2 regions of the Streptomyces sp. NPDC055632 genome follow, and region 1 is predicted to be linked to the other one. Evidence: riboswitches for the same ligand, from Rfam matches in the RefSeq annotation. Region 1 holds a riboswitch; the other holds the start of a gene.
What was found. A riboswitch is a leader RNA that binds a small molecule or an ion and turns the genes downstream of it on or off. The one in region 1 is predicted to bind cyclic di-AMP.
Positions count from the first base shown of each region.

Region 1 (7,497 bases):
ACACGTCCTGCCCGAGTTCACGGAGCGGACCGGCTCCGGCACCCGGACCCTCGATCCGTACACGAAGCTGCTGGAGTCCCGGATCGTCCTCCTCGGCACCCGGGTCGACGAGATCTCGTCCAACGACGTGATCACCCAGCTCCTGTACCTGGAGTACGCGGCGCCCGAGCAGGACATCGCGCTCTACATCAACTCCCCCGGCGGCTCCGTCACCTCCATGACCGCCATCCACGACACGATCCGGACGCTCGCCTGCGACGTGGCGACCACCTGTCTGGGCCAGGCCGCCTCCACCGCCGCCGTCCTGCTCGCCGCCGGCACCCCGGGCAAGCGGACGATGCTCCCCGGCGCCCGCGTCACGCTCCGGCAGCCCGCCGTGGAGGAGCCCCTGCGCGGGCAGCCGAGCGACCTCGACGTCCAGGCCCGCGAACTGCTCCGCCAGCGCGCCCTGATGGCCGGGCTGCTCGCCGGGCACACCGGACGGAGCAGCGAGCGGGTCGAGGCCGACCTCGACCGCCTCACGGTCCTGGACGCCCCGGCCGCGGTCGAGTACGGGCTCGTGGACCACGTGATCACGAGCCGGCGCGCCGCGGCCGGCGGCACGGCGCGGTGAGCGGACCGTGGTTCCCGAGCCGCCGCCGCTGCCGGCCCTGACCCGGGCCGAGGGCGAGCTGATCGACGCGTACCTCGCGGTCGTCGACCTCCTGGGAAAGATCAATCCATCCAGAAGTACGCATACCTATGGGGCCTTGAGGGCGGCTCAGGCCCTGGTGGGACGCGCGGAGGAGCTGCGCGAGGCGCTGGCGCTCATGCACGCGCGGGGCGAGAGCGAGGTCCACGCGGACACCCTGGCGCGCGCCCTGCGGGTGTTGGACGGGGAGCGGCGGGCCGGCCGGGTCACGCTCCCCCGGACATGACGGAGTTGACATTCCGGCATGTCGTGTCGAGGGCCGGACGGCCGACACCCCCCACCGGAACGACTCGTCCGTTCGGTTGAGTCGACGAGTCGACATATGGCTCGGGCGAGTTGCGCACGGGGGGTACACATCTGGCGGAATCGGGCGTTCCTTTGCTGGTGCGGGGCCCGCCGGCCAAACCTCCAACAATCACGAAAGCATCCTGTCCACCCGAATGGATCAGTCGTGAGGACTCTCACATAACGCCGTTTCCACTCGGATTTCGACCAGGCTGTGGGGCAAGATCCCTGCCGACGACAAGCCCCCGCCATCCGAGGCGGGGCGGTCTGGGCGGACGCCGAGTCCTGCCGCCGTCCCGGACGCCTGGTCGACAGGATTGGATCGGCAGGAGTGGAGGACCCGAGCAGTACGGGCCGTACGCGCTGTTTCCGCAGCGGGGCCGGCCCTTGGGGTGAAGCCGCAACCGCGGCCGGGCATCTTCGCCTGCCCGAACCCGACAGGTCATCCTTCACAGGCGGCTGACGAAGGGTTGCGCATGACTGCGCAGATGTACGTCCCGTCCCTGCTGTCCCGGGCCGGAGCCGTCTCGGCTCTCACCCTCGCCGCCGTCGGCGGCACGCTGTTCGCGCCGGGCGCGGCACCGGAGGCACAGGCGGCGACCGCACACGCGAACAAGGCGCTGAGCGTCGCCGCCGCCAAGAAGGGGGCGCCCTACCGCTACGGGGCCACGGGACCCTCACGGTTCGACTGCTCGGGCCTGACGCTCTACGCGTACAAGCAGGCGGGCAAGTCGCTGCCCCGCACCGCGCAGCAGCAGTACAACAAGACGAGCCGCGTCTCCGCCGGCAGCAGACAGCAGGGCGACCTGGTCTTCTTCCACTCCGGCGGGAAGGTCTACCACGTGGGCATCTACGCCGGGAGCGGCAAGATCTGGCACTCGCCCAAGACGGGCTCCTGGGTGAAGCTCGACAAGATCTGGACCTCGAAGGTCTCCTACGGACGCGTCCGGTGACCCCGCCCGGGCGCTGAGCGGGCGCCGGAGGAGAGGCCGGGGAGTGCGGTGGCGCCGCCGCACCCGAACCGTCTCCGCCGGACCGGCCACGACCCGCCGCATCGGCCCCGCCCCACAGCCCCGGCCACGACCCGCCGGACCGTCTCTAACAGACCACCGGCGCGGCCGCCTTCCACGGCAGGGTGATGCCGACCGTCTTGCCGCCGTCCGGGGTCGGGGTCACCGAGAGGCGGCCGCCGGACTCCGCCGCCAGGGAACGGATGATGACCATGCCGCGCCCGTTGTCCTGCTGGACCGCCGCGGGGAGGCGGCGGGGCAGGCGCGGATGGCTGTCCGTGACGCCGACGTGGAGCTGTTCCCCGCGCTCCAGGCGGACGTCGACCGTGAAGGTGGGCGACTGGCCGAAGGTGTGCAGGACGGCGTTGGTGGCCAGTTCCGAGACGATCAGACGGACCGCGTCCGCCTGGTCGGAGAGTTCGTCGAGGCCCCAGCCGGTGAGGACCTCCGCGACGTACCGCCGGGCGGTGGGGACCGAGGCGGGCTCGCTCGGCAGGGTGACGGTTGCTTCCTGATGGTCTGCCATGGAGACTCTGTCCCTTTCCCGCCGGGGCCGCTGCCCCGGATAGCACTGCGCGTCAGAGCCCCACCGATGGTGCCGCGCCGTACCGGGTTCCACCAGGGCGGAACCGCCTCTGTCGCCCGAAGCGGTGAACCGTACGAACGGTGAACGCCCCCGCCCCGGCCCTCAGGCGGCGGGCGCGGTCCGCAGGACCGTCTCCACCGCGCGGCCGATCTGCGCGTCCGTCAGGTCGGCGCGGGCCGTCAGGCGCAGGCGCGAGACGCCGTCGGGGACGGACGGGGGCCGGAAGCAGCCGACCGCCAGGCCCTGTTCCCGGCAGTCCGCCGCCCAGCGCAGCGCCGCCTCCGGGGAGGGGGCGCGGACCGAGACCACGGCCGCGTCGGGCCGGGCCGCGGTCAGACCGGCCGCGGTCAGCCGCTCGTACAGGGTGGTGGCGACGGTGCGGACCCGCTCGGCGAGCCCCGGTTCGGCGGCGATCAGCCGCAGGCTCGCGAGGGCGCCGCCGACGGCGGCCGGGGCGAGGCCGGTGTCGAAGATGAAGGTGCGGGCGGCGTTCACCAGGTGCTCGATCACCCGGGCCGGGCCGAGGACCGCGCCGCCCTGGCTGCCCAGGGACTTGGAGAGGGTCAGGGTGGCGACCACGTCCTCGTCGCCCGCGAGCCCGGCGCCGTGCGGCGCGCCCCGGCCCCCGTCGCCGAGGACGCCGAAGCCGTGGGCGTCGTCCACGACGAGACCGGCGCCGTGCGCGCGGCAGGCGGCGGCGAACTCCGCGAGCGGGGCCCGGTCGCCGTCGACGGAGAAGACGGAGTCGCTGACGACGAGGGCCCGGCGCCCGGGGTGCGCCTCCAGGGTCTTCCGTACGGCCTCGGGGTCGGCGTGCGGGACGACGGCGGTCTCGGCGCGCGCCAGGCGGCAGCCGTCCACCAGGGAGGCGTGGTTGGCGGCGTCCGAGACGATCAGGGAGTCCCGGCCGCCGAGCGCGGTGAGCACGGCGAGGTTGGCGGTGTAGCCGGAGGAGAAGACGAGGGCCGCCTCGAAGCCGCAGAAGGCGGCGAGTTCGCGCTCCAGATCGGTGTGGAGCAGGGTGGTGCCGGTGACGAGCCGGGAGCCGGTGGAGCCGGCGCCCCAGCGCCGGGCCGCCTCGGCCGCCGCCCCGGTGACCTCGGGCCTGCGGGTGAGGCCGAGGTAGTCGTTGCCCGCCAGGTCGAGGAGGTCCGACTCGGCCGCCCGGGGCCGCAGCGTACGGACGAGGCCGGCGTCGGCCCGGCGGCGCGCCTCGGCCCCGGTCCAGTCGAACGCGGTGCGGCGCGGGCCCGCGGCCCGTGTGTCGTCGGCCTGTGGCATGCGGGATCCTCCGTCGGCGCCTCCGGCCGTCCGGCCGGTGCCTTTTGTAGGCAGCGCACAGACCCTAACCGGAGGAGACCGGGATCGTGGTGTGGTCATCCACACACCCCGAACGGCGCCGTTTGTTCGGATCCTCCTTGGCCCGGAGGCGGGCGGTAGGCCAGGATCAGCGGTTATGGACCTGCTGAACACGCTGGTGGAGAAGGGGCTGCGGCGCGAGCCGCCGACCCGTGAAGAAGCGCTCGCCGTCCTGGCGACCTCCGACGACGAACTGCTCGATGTGGTGGCCGCGGCCGGCAAGGTGCGCCGTCAGTGGTTCGGGCGGCGGGTGAAGCTCAACTACCTGGTCAACCTGAAGTCCGGCCTGTGCCCCGAGGACTGCTCGTACTGTTCGCAGCGGCTCGGCTCCAAGGCGGAGATCCTCAAGTACACCTGGCTGAAGCCGGACGAGGCCTCGAAGGCGGCCGCGGCGGGCGTCGCGGGCGGCGCCAAGCGGGTCTGCCTGGTGGCGAGCGGACGCGGTCCGACGGACCGGGACGTCGAGCGCGTCGGCAGGACCATCGAGGCCATCAAGGAGGAGAACGAGGGCGTCGAGGTGTGCGCCTGCCTCGGTCTGCTCTCGGACGGCCAGGCGGAGCGGCTGCGGGAGGCCGGCGCCGACGCGTACAACCACAACCTGAACACCTCCGAGGCGACGTACGGCGGGATCACCAAGACCCACACGTACGCCGACCGGGTGGACACCGTGCAGAAGGCGCACGCCGCCGGGCTCTCGGCCTGCTCGGGCCTGATCGCGGGCATGGGCGAGGCCGACGAGGACCTGGTCGACGTCGTGTACGCGCTGCGGGAGCTGGGCTCGGACTCGGTGCCGGTCAACTTCCTCATCCCCTTCGAGGGCACCCCGCTCGCCAAGGAGTGGAACCTGACTCCGCAGCGCTGCCTGCGGATCCTGGCGATGGTGCGGTTCGTCTGCCCCGACGTCGAGGTGCGGATCGCCGGCGGCCGCGAGGTGCACCTGCGCTCGATGCAGCCGCTCGCGCTGCACATCGCGAACTCGATCTTCCTGGGCGACTACCTGACCAGCGAGGGCCAGGCCGGTCAGGCCGACCTGGACATGATCGCGGACGCGGGCTTCGAGGTGGAGGGCGCGGGCACGCCCACGCTGCCCGCCCACCGCGCGGACGCGCTCGCGGCGGCCGGCGGCGGCTGCGGTTCGGGCGCGGGCGCGGAGGCCGGTGGCGGGTGCGGCTCGGGCACTCCGGCGGCGGAGGGCGGCGCGGGCTGCGGCTCGCACTCCGGCGGCGGCTGCGGTCCGTGCGGCGGACACGCCCCGGTCCCGGAGCCCGCCGAGGCGCCGGCCGCCGAGGCCGGGCCGGGCGGCGCCCGGACCGATCTGGTGGCGGTGCGCCGCCGGGGAGCCGGGACGGACCTCGCGCCGAATGCGTAACGACGAGCTCCTCGCCCTGGACCGGGCGCACGTCTGGCACCCGTACGGCCCCATGCCGGGCCGCACGGACCCGCTGGTCGTCGCGTCCGCGTCCGGGGTGCGCCTCCGGCTCGCCGAACCCGCCGAGGGGCGGGACGAGTTGATCGACGGCATGTCCTCGTGGTGGTCGGCGGTGCACGGCTACAACCACCCCGTCCTCAACGAGGCGGTGCGCGGCCAGCTCGACCGGATGAGCCACGTCATGTTCGGCGGGCTCACCCACGAGCCGGCCGTCCGCCTCGCGAGCCGGCTCGTGGAGATCACCCCCGAGCCGCTGCGGCACGTCTTCCTCAGCGACTCGGGCTCGGTCTCCGTCGAGGTGGCGGTCAAGATGTGCCTGCAGTACTGGCGTTCGCTCGGCCGCCCGGAGAAGCGGCGGCTCTTCACCTGGCGCGGCGGCTACCACGGGGACACCTGGCAGCCGATGTCGGTGTGCGACCCCGAGGGCGGGATGCACGAGCTGTGGACCGGGGTCCTCCAGCCGCAGGTCTTCACGGACGCCCCGCCGGCCGCGTACGAGGAGTCGTACGCCGAGCTGCTGCGGACCGCGATCGGGCGGCACGCGCACGAGCTGGCCGCGGTGGTCGTGGAGCCGGTGGTGCAGGGCGCGGGCGGGATGCGCTTCCACGACCCGGCGTATCTGCGGGTGCTGCGGGAGGCCTGCGACGAGCACGGCGTGCTGCTGGTGTTCGACGAGATCGCGACCGGGTTCGGGCGCACGGGCACGCTGTTCGCGGCCGACGCGGCCGGGGTCTCCCCCGACGTGATGTGCGTGGGCAAGGCGCTGACGGGCGGTTACCTGTCGATGGCCGCGACGCTCTGCACGGGCCGGGTGGCCGACGGGATCTCGCGGGGCGAGGTGCCGGTCCTGGCGCACGGGCCGACCTTCATGGGCAACCCGCTGGCCTCGGCGGTGGCTCTGGCCTCGATCGACCTGCTGCTCTCGCAGGACTGGCAGGTCGAGGTCAAGCGGATCGAGGCCGGGCTGCGCGAGGGGCTCGCCCCGGCCGCGGACCTGCCGGGCGTGCGGGAGGTGCGGGTGCTCGGCGCGATCGGGGTCGTCCAGCTCGACCACGGGGTCGACATGGCGGCGGCGACGCGCGCGGCGGTCCGGGAGGGCGTGTGGCTGCGCCCGTTCCGGGACCTGATCTACACGATGCCGCCGTACGTGACGGGCGACGAGGACGTGGCCCGGATCTGCGCGGCGGTACGGGCCGCCGCGGCGGCGGGCTGAACGGAAGAAGGATGGAGCGGGCAGTGGGAATCGTCGTCGTCAGCGGCACCGGGACCGAGATCGGCAAGACGGTCGTGACCGCGGCGGTCGCCGCGGCGGCGACCGCCGCCGGGCGGTCGGTCGCGGTCCTGAAGCCCGCGCAGACGGGTGTCGGACCGGACGAGCGGGGTGACGCGGACGAGGTCGTACGGCTCTCGGGCGCGGCCGCCTCGGCCGAGCTGGGCCGCTTCCCGGAGCCGCTGGCCCCGGGGACGGCCGCCCGGCGGGCCGGTCTCGCGCCCGTCGGGCCCGGGGAGGTCGCCGAGGCCGCCCGGAAGCTGGCCGCCGAGCACGACCTGGTGCTCGTGGAGGGGGCGGGCGGGCTGCTCGTCCGCTTCGACGGGGAGGGCGGCACGCTCGCGGACGCGGCGGCGCTGCTCGGCGCGCCGGTCCTGGTGGTGGCCCCGGCCGGGCTCGGGACGCTCAACTCGACGTCCCTGACGGCCGAGGCGCTGCGGGCGCGCGGGATCGAGCAGCTCGGCGTGGTGGTCGGCAGCTGGCCGGCCGCGCCGGACCTGGCGGCCCGCTGCAACCTGGCCGACCTGCCGGAGGCGGCGGGCGCGCCGCTGCTCGGAGCCGTGCCGGAGGGCTCGGGGACCCTGTCCCCGGCGGAGTTCCGGGCGGCGGCGGGCGGCTGGCTGGCCCCGGCCCTGGGCGGGACGTGGGACGCGGAGGCGTTCACGGAGACGCACGCGGAGCCTTACGGGGGCTGACCGGCGGGTCGGGGCGGGGGCGGTGCGAAGGGGTGCGGGGCGACCGGGCCCCCGGCCGTCGGCCGTCGGCCGTGCGAAGGAGCCCGGGCCGGCGGGACTCCGACCACCGGCCGCATGAAGAGGCGCGGGGCGGCCAGCGCCCCGGCCCGTCGTCCGGCCCCGGACCGCGCGG
Region 1 covers NZ_JBSHHY010000022.1:7,343-14,839, reverse strand. Annotated here, with positions in the region: gene ACWGSR_RS25195 (ATP-dependent Clp protease proteolytic subunit) at 1-613, shown strand, start outside; gene ACWGSR_RS25190 (hypothetical protein) at 621-917, shown strand; cyclic di-AMP (ydaO/yuaA leader) riboswitch at 1,268-1,449, shown strand; gene ACWGSR_RS25185 (C40 family peptidase) at 1,453-1,929, shown strand; gene ACWGSR_RS25180 (ATP-binding protein) at 2,075-2,512, opposite strand; gene ACWGSR_RS25175 (8-amino-7-oxononanoate synthase) at 2,675-3,853, opposite strand; gene bioB (biotin synthase BioB) at 4,029-5,300, shown strand; gene ACWGSR_RS25165 (adenosylmethionine--8-amino-7-oxononanoate transaminase) at 5,293-6,573, shown strand; gene bioD (dethiobiotin synthase) at 6,585-7,325, shown strand.

Region 2 (7,497 bases), on a different contig from region 1:
CCAGCGGGACACGTCCGCCGCCCTGCGCACCCACCTCGCCCTCCTGGAGCAGGAGCGCGAGCGCATCGGACGCCGGATCGCGTCGGTGCGGACCACCCTCCACAAGACCGAGAACGGAGAGGAACTCATGGCGGACGAGATGTTCGACGGCTTCGACCACACGCGGTACGAGGAGGAGGTCACCCACCGCTGGGGCCGCGAGGCGTACGAGCAGGGCGACCGGTGGTGGCGCTCGCTGGACGAGGAGCAGAGACGGGCCTTCGTCGAGGAGCAGGCCGGCATCGCCCGCGACTTCGGGAAGGCGGCGCGGGACGGCCTGGCCGCCGACAGCGACGAGGTGCAGGCCATCGCGCGGCGCCAGATCGCGTGGCTGTCGACCACGACGACGCCGACCAAGGAGTACGTGATCGGCCTCGGCCGGATGTACGTCGACGACCCCCGCTTCACCAAGAACTACGACAAGTACGGCGAGGGCACCGCGGTCCTCGTCCGGGACGCGATGGCGGTCTACGCCGAGCGGAACATGTGACCGGAGGGGCTTCCCGGCGGCCACGGCGGCCACGGCGGCCACGGAAGCCCCGGCGGCCCCGGAAGCCCCGGCGGCCCCGGTGGCTTTCGCGCCCGGCCCGTGCCCAGGACCGCACCCAGACACGCACCCGGGCCCGCCCCCCGGTCCGCCCCCCGGTCCGCGTCCCGGTCCGCGTCCCGGCCCGCCGTACGCCGGTCGGCCGTGCGGAGTCGCCGTCCGCCGGGGCGGCGGCCACCCTGGAGGGGAGCGGTGCGGGGCCGCGGCCGGGCGGACCGGGCAGGAGAGAACAGGTGGGGCACCCCCTAGGAGCGGCGGGAGGCGGGCGGCGGGGCGGTGAGGGCCGTCCCGGGTACCGGGGCGCCCGGCGGTTCATCCGTGCGCTGCCGCCGCTGATCATCGTGGGCGGCATCCTCTTCGACGTGGCGACGCCCGCCCCGTACACCGCCTCCCCGATGCTCGCCGCCGCCCCGCTGGTCGCCGCGCCCTTCTTCTCCCTGCTCGTCACCCTCCTCACCGGCATCGCCGCCGTCCTCTCCTCGGTCGGCCTCTACCTCTTCAGCGACGACGTCACCCGTGCCCCGGCCGTCGCCGAGACCCTGACCGTGTTCACGGTCTCCGTGCTCGCCCTCCTCATCAACCGGGTGGTGCGCCGCAGCGGCGAACGGCTCGCCTCGGCGCGGGTCATCGCGGAGACCGCGCAGAAGGCGGTGCTGCCGACGCCCGCCGAGCGGATCGGCGGGCTGCGGTGCGCGGCCCGTTACGAGGCGGCGCAGGCAGACGCGTTCATCGGCGGCGACCTGTTCGCCGTGCAGGACACCCCGCACGGGGTGCGGCTCGTGGTCGGGGACGTGCGGGGCAAGGGCATGGACGCGGTCGAGGCCGTCGCCGTCGTCATCGGGGCCTTCCGGGAGGCGGCCGAGCAGGAACGGACCCTGGAGGGCGTGGCGCAGCGGCTCGAACGGGCGCTGGACCGGGAGGGCACCCGCCGGGACAGCCTCGACGCCGTCGAGGGGTTCACCACCGCCGTCCTGGCCGAGATCCCGCGCTCCGACGGCAGCGGCACCTTCGACGGTTTCGTACGGGTCGTCAACCGCGGGCATCCTTCCCCGCTGATGCTGCACGGGGACGGGCGGGTCGAGCCGGTCGACCCGAGCCGGCCGGCGCTGCCCCTCGGCATGGGGGACCTCGCGTCGTGGCCGGACCGGGCCGAGGCGCGGCCGTACCCGCCGGGCACGACGCTGCTCTTCTACACCGACGGCCTCTCGGAGGCGCGGAACGCGCAGGGCGTCTTCTACGACCCGGCGGAGCGGCTGGCCGGACGGATCTTCCCCGGGCCCGAGGAGATGCTCGACGCGCTCGTGGACGACGTACGGCTCCACACGGGCGGCGGGGCGACGGACGACATGGCGCTGCTCGCGCTGAACCGCCCTACGGCGGGGCAGCCGGAGCGGCGCCGGACGATGCCGGTGGTGCCGCCGGGCGGCCCCCGGCACTGACCCGCCGGGCAGGCCCCCGGCGGCCCGTCACCAGGGGTAGTCGAGAGGTCTCCCTGCGATAACAATTGATGCACCGTCAGATTGCGGAGGTTTTGCCGTTCGGGAGACCTGCCTTGCTGAAGAGGGATCAACCGGGGCAAATACCTACCGATCGAATGAACGATCACGGGGGACAGCTTGGAATCGGGACCCCCTGTCTATTAACGTTCGATAACGCAGCGCGGTCGTCCCAGCCGTCGTAAGAGACGGCACCGTGCGCACGCGCCGAATCCCGAAAGGGAACCGGGGAACCACCATTTGGGGTGAATCGAGCCCTTCGCACTCGTGCGACCGGGCCCGTAGGAGACCTTCCTGCTCCGAACCCGTCAGCTAACCCGGTAGGCGAGAAGGAAGGAAAGGAGCGCGCCTCCGTGGCGTCCAACACCCCTGCCCCCGAAGCCCCCTTCGATGCCTTCGGCGGCGGTGCGGCTCCCTCCGCTCCGAACACCGAGTGGAACCCCACCGAGGACTCCCTCCGCGCCCAGAACCGCTCCGGCGGCCGGCACCGGGTCGTCAAGCAGCGCTCCAACTTCGCCCGTTCCTCCACCGTCCTCGGCGTCGGCGTCATCGCGGCCGTCGGCGCGGGCGGCCTCGCCACCGCGCAGGAGAAGCCGCCGGTGGCGATATCGCTCCCGGACCTTCCCGACCTCAACCTGCCCGACGCCCACGACCTCCCCGGCGTCGGCGCGCTCCTGCCCGGCGCGGAGGAGCGGGAGACGGTCCCCACGGACCGCGCCAACCCGAACCCGCTGACCTCCGCCGCGTACACCACCGAGGCCGACGAGCGGGCCGCGCGGACCGGGCAGGTCACGCGGGCGAGCCTGTCGACGGCGGACGCCCCGGGCGCCGCCGACGCGGGCGAGGCCCTGCGCGCCCGCATCCTCCAGCAGGCCGAGCAGCAGCAGGCCTCCGCCGACGCCGCCGAGAAGGCCGCCGCCGAGAAGGCCGCGGCGGAGAAGGCCGCGTCCGAGGCGCGGGCCAAGGCCGACGCGGCGGAGAAGGCGGCCGCCGAGGCCAAGGCGAAGGCCGAGGCGGAGGCCAAGGCCAAGGCGGAGGCGGAAGCCAGGGCGAAGGCCGAGGCCGAGCGCCTCGCCAAGCTCGCCGCCAGCTACTCGATGCCCCTCTCCTCGTACTCCCTCACCGCCACCTACATGCAGTCCGGCTCGATGTGGTCCTCCGGCTACCACACCGGCCTCGACTTCGCGGCCCCCACCGGCACCCCGCTCAAGGCGGTCCACGGCGCCACGGTCAAGTCGGCGGGCTGGTCCGGCTCCTACGGCTACCGGATCGTCCTGGAGCTGGAGGACGGCACCGAGGTCTGGTACTGCCACCTCTCCTCCATGACGGTCAGCGCCGGCCAGACCGTCGGCACCGGCGAGACGATCGGCCGCGTCGGCGCCACCGGCAACGTCTCCGGCGCCCACCTCCACCTGGAGATCCACCCCGGCGGCGGCGACGGCGTCGACCCGGCGGCGTGGCTGCGCTCCAAGGGCCTGACGGTCTGACCTCCCCGGGGCCTTCCCGTGGCCCTTCCGGGACCCGCGCGGAAACCGCGCGGGAACCATGCGGAATAGGCCCGGCGGCGGAGACCGTTGATCACCCCATGACCTCTCTCCGTACGCTGGGCACGTCCGACCTGCACGTCTTCCCGCTCGCCCTCGGCGGCAACGTCTTCGGCTGGACCGCCGACGAGGCGCAGTCCTTCGCCGTCCTCGACGCCTACACCGCCGCCGGCGGCAACTTCGTCGACTCCGCCGACGTCTACTCGGCCTGGGCCGAGGGCAACGAGGGCGGCGAGTCCGAGACCGTCATCGGCCGCTGGCTCGCCTCCCGGGGCAACCGCGACGACGTCGTCGTCGCCACCAAGGCCGGCGCCCACCCCCGGTTCAAGGGGCTCTCCGCCCCCACGATCAAGGCCGCCGCCGAGGAGTCCCTGCGCCGCCTCGGCACCGACCGCATCGACCTGTACTACACCCACTTCGACGACGAGTCCGTCCCCGTCGAGGAGATCGTCACCGCCCTCGACCAGTTGGTGCGGGAGGGCAAGGTACGGGCCGTCGCCGCCTCCAACATCTCCCCGGAGCGGCTCAGGGCCTCCCTCGACTTCGCCGAGGCCGAGGGCCTCGCCCGCTACGTGGCCCTCCAGCCGCACTACAACCTGGTCTCCCGCGACACCTACGAGGGCCCGCTCCTGGAGACCGCCGAGCGGGCGGGGCTCGCCGCCGTCCCGTACTACGGCCTCGCCTCCGGCTTCCTCACCGGCAAGTACCGCCCCGGCACCGCCGTCGACAGCGCCCGCGCCGCCGGGGCCGGCAAGCACCTCGACACCGAGCGGGGCCGGGCCGTGCTCTCCGCGCTCGACGCGGTCGCCGGGGCGCACGGCGCCGAGCCCGCCACCGTCGCCCTCGCCTGGCTCGCCTCCCGGCCGACGGTCGTCGCGCCGATCGCCTCGGCCCGTACGGTCGAGCAGCTCCCGGCCCTGGTCGCCTCCGCCGACCTGGAGCTCACGGAGGAGGAGCTGAAGCTCCTGACCGAGGCGTCGGCGATCCAGGGCTGACCGCGAGCCTGGGCCCGCTCCCCCGGAAGAAGCCCTAACCGCGGTACGGGTTGTAGCCGCCGTAGTCCAGGTACTGCGGCGGCGTCCACGCCCGGCCCGTCGCCCGGGCCGCGTACGTCAGCGCGGGCGAGGCGACCGCCCTGCGCTGCCACAGGTGGTGAAGGAGTTCCTGCTCGCGGGCCGCGAAGTCGGGCCCGGCGGTGCCGCGCCGGGCCCGGTCCCGCAGGAACGCCAGGGTCGTCGCGAAGGTCTCGTACTCGCCGACGGTCCGCGCGCCCCGCTTGCCGTACGTCCGGGCGGCGTAGGAGCGGGCGAGTTCGCGGGCCCGCATGGAGGAGAGCGCGAGCGGCTCGTCGGGGGAGAGCCAGCCGGCCGCCGCGTACGCCGGGAGCTCGCCGGAGACCGTGCGCAGCTCCCGCTGCCGGCTCCACACCGCGAGCCAGGTCAGCAGGCCGAAGGCGGGCATCATGAGCGCCCCGTACACCGCGTAGAAGGCCCAGGGGCCGCCGAAGGTGGCCGAGCCGTTCCAGGCGGCGTGCATGCCCATGGCGAGCAGCAGTCCGGCGAGCGGAAGCAGCACCTTCCGCAGCCGCTTCCCGCGCGGGGCGAGCGCGGCGAAGCCGAAGCCGAGGCCGGTGAGCACGGTGAACAGCGGGTGCGCGAACGGCGACATCACGACCCGTACGAAGAAGGCCCCGGCGGTCACCATGCCGATGCCGGTGGCGCCTACCTCCTGGTCCTCGCCGAAGGCGTTGCCGAGGTAGAGGATGTTCTCGGTGAAGGCGAAGCCGGTCGCGGTGAAGCCGGCGAACACCACCCCGTCGACGAGCCCGCCGAAGTGCCGGCGGCGGAAGAGGAAGAGCAGCAGGATCGCGGCGGCCTTGGCGCTCTCCTCCACCACCGGGGCGATCACGGTGGCGCCGAGGTGGTCGGCGGAGTCCGGGTCGGCGGTGGCCGTGGCGATCCAGCGGACCGCGAAGGAGTTCGCCAGGATCGCGACGAGCGCGGCGGCGAAGGCGCCCCACGCGAAGGCGAAGAGCAGGTTCTTCCACGGCCCCGGATCGACCCGGTCGAGCCAGCGGAACGCCGCCATGAGCAGCGGTACGGGGAGCACGGCGAGGGCCAGGCCGACGAGGAAGCCCTGCGTGCCCGTCTGCTCGCGGACCATCGCCAGGATGACCAGGGCGCAGATCGCGAGCACGGTGACCAGGCATATCGCCCGGACCAGCCGGCTGCGCCAGAAGGCCCGGCGCGGCCGGTAGCGCCATTGGGACCGGTCGGCGGCGGCGGGGAAGGCCGGTTCTTCGGTGTCCCGGTGGGGGACGGGAACGGCTTCGGACCCGGGTCCGTGCCCGGGTCCGGCTGCGGCGGGTGCGGGGTTCGACACGTGAGCGACCCTAACGACCGGCACGGACAGGGGCGACGCACTTACGAGCCGCCCGCGTTCCTCTCACTTCCTCCGGAAGAGGAGGTCGTGCACGACGTGCCCCTTGTCGAGCCCCTGGCCCTCGAAGCGGGTGAGGGGCCGGAAGCCGGGGCGGGGCGCGTAGCCGCCGTCGGACTGCGTGTTCTCGAAGTCCGGGTGCGCGGTGAGCACCTCCAGCATCTGCTCGGCGTACTCCTCCCAGTCGGTGGCGCAGTGGAGCACGGCACCGGGCTTGAGGCGGGTCGCGAGGAGGGCGAGGAACTCGGGCTGGATCAGCCGCCGCTTGTGGTGGCGGGCCTTGGGCCACGGGTCCGGGAAGTACACCCGGCAGCCGTCGAGGGAGTCGCCGGCCAGCATCTCGCGGAGCAGGATGATCGCGTCGCCGTTGGCCACGCGGACGTTGGTGAGGCCGTTCCGGTCGGCGAGCCCGAGCAGGTTGCCCTGGCCGGGGGTGTGCACGTCCACGGCGAGGATGCCGGTGCCGGGGTCGGCGGCCGCCATCTGCGCGGTCGCCTCGCCCATTCCGAAGCCGATCTCCAGGACGACCGGGAGCCCGTCGAACATCTCCTCCAGGTCCAGGACCCGCTTGCCGTCGATGTCGAGGCCCCAGTCGGGCCACCGCTTCAGCATCGCCTCGGCCTGCCCGGCGGTCACCCGGCTGCGGCGCGGCTGGAAGCTCCGGATCCGCCGCTCGTGGTGCGAGCCGGCGGGATCGGGCAGGGGCCCCTCTCCGGGAGCGAACATCCGACTGCCCCGCCGCGCGACGGGCTGGGGGGCGGGGTCGGCGACGGGACGCGGGCTGTTCTCAGGCTGCTCAGACACAATGCGCACGATTCTACGGGTGGGGGCGGGCACGCGCGGGTCGCACGCGTGCGCGTGGACGTGCACGGGCGGACCACGGCCTCGCACGGTCACCGGCGTGTACGGACCACCGGCTGCCGTACGTACGGACCACCGGCTGCCGTACGTACGAAGCCCCGGCTGCCGTACGTACGGACGGACGCGTCCGGGTACGTACGACGCGTCCGGCGGCTACAGGAGCGCCAGCGCCCGCCCCGCCACCTCCCGCCCGATCGGCAGCGACGCCGTCGCCGCGGGCGAGGGCGCGTTCAGGACGTGGACCGTGCGCGCCGCCTCGCGGATCAGGAAGTCGTCGACGAGCGTCCCGTCCCGCAGCACCGCCTGCGCCCGCACCCCCGGCGCGGCCCGGCGCAGGTCGGACTCCTCCACCACCGGCAGGAGCCGCCGCACCGCCTCCGTGAAGGCCCGCTTCGACAGCGAGCGGTGCAGCTCGCCCGCCCCGTACCGCCAGTGCTCCCGGGCGATGGCCCACGCGCCGGGCCAGGCCAGGGTGGCGCCCAGTTCGCGCGGGCGGACGACCGACCAGCCGTACCCCTCGCGGGCGAGGGCCGGCACCGCGTTCGGCCCGATGTGGACCCCGCCGTCGATG
Region 2 covers NZ_JBSHHY010000002.1:18,214-25,710, reverse strand. Annotated here, with positions in the region: gene ACWGSR_RS02610 (MerR family transcriptional regulator) at 1-529, shown strand, start outside; gene ACWGSR_RS02605 (PP2C family protein-serine/threonine phosphatase) at 820-2,025, shown strand; cyclic di-AMP (ydaO/yuaA leader) riboswitch at 2,278-2,424, shown strand; gene ACWGSR_RS02600 (M23 family metallopeptidase) at 2,436-3,569, shown strand; gene ACWGSR_RS02595 (aldo/keto reductase) at 3,668-4,621, shown strand; gene ACWGSR_RS02590 (PrsW family intramembrane metalloprotease) at 4,656-6,008, opposite strand; gene trmB (tRNA (guanosine(46)-N7)-methyltransferase TrmB) at 6,072-6,869, opposite strand; gene lhgO (L-2-hydroxyglutarate oxidase) at 7,080-7,497, opposite strand, start outside.
Region 2: it holds a riboswitch for cyclic di-AMP, as region 1 does, so the genes downstream of both, ACWGSR_RS02600 (M23 family metallopeptidase) here and ACWGSR_RS25185 (C40 family peptidase) in region 1, are expected to answer to the same signal.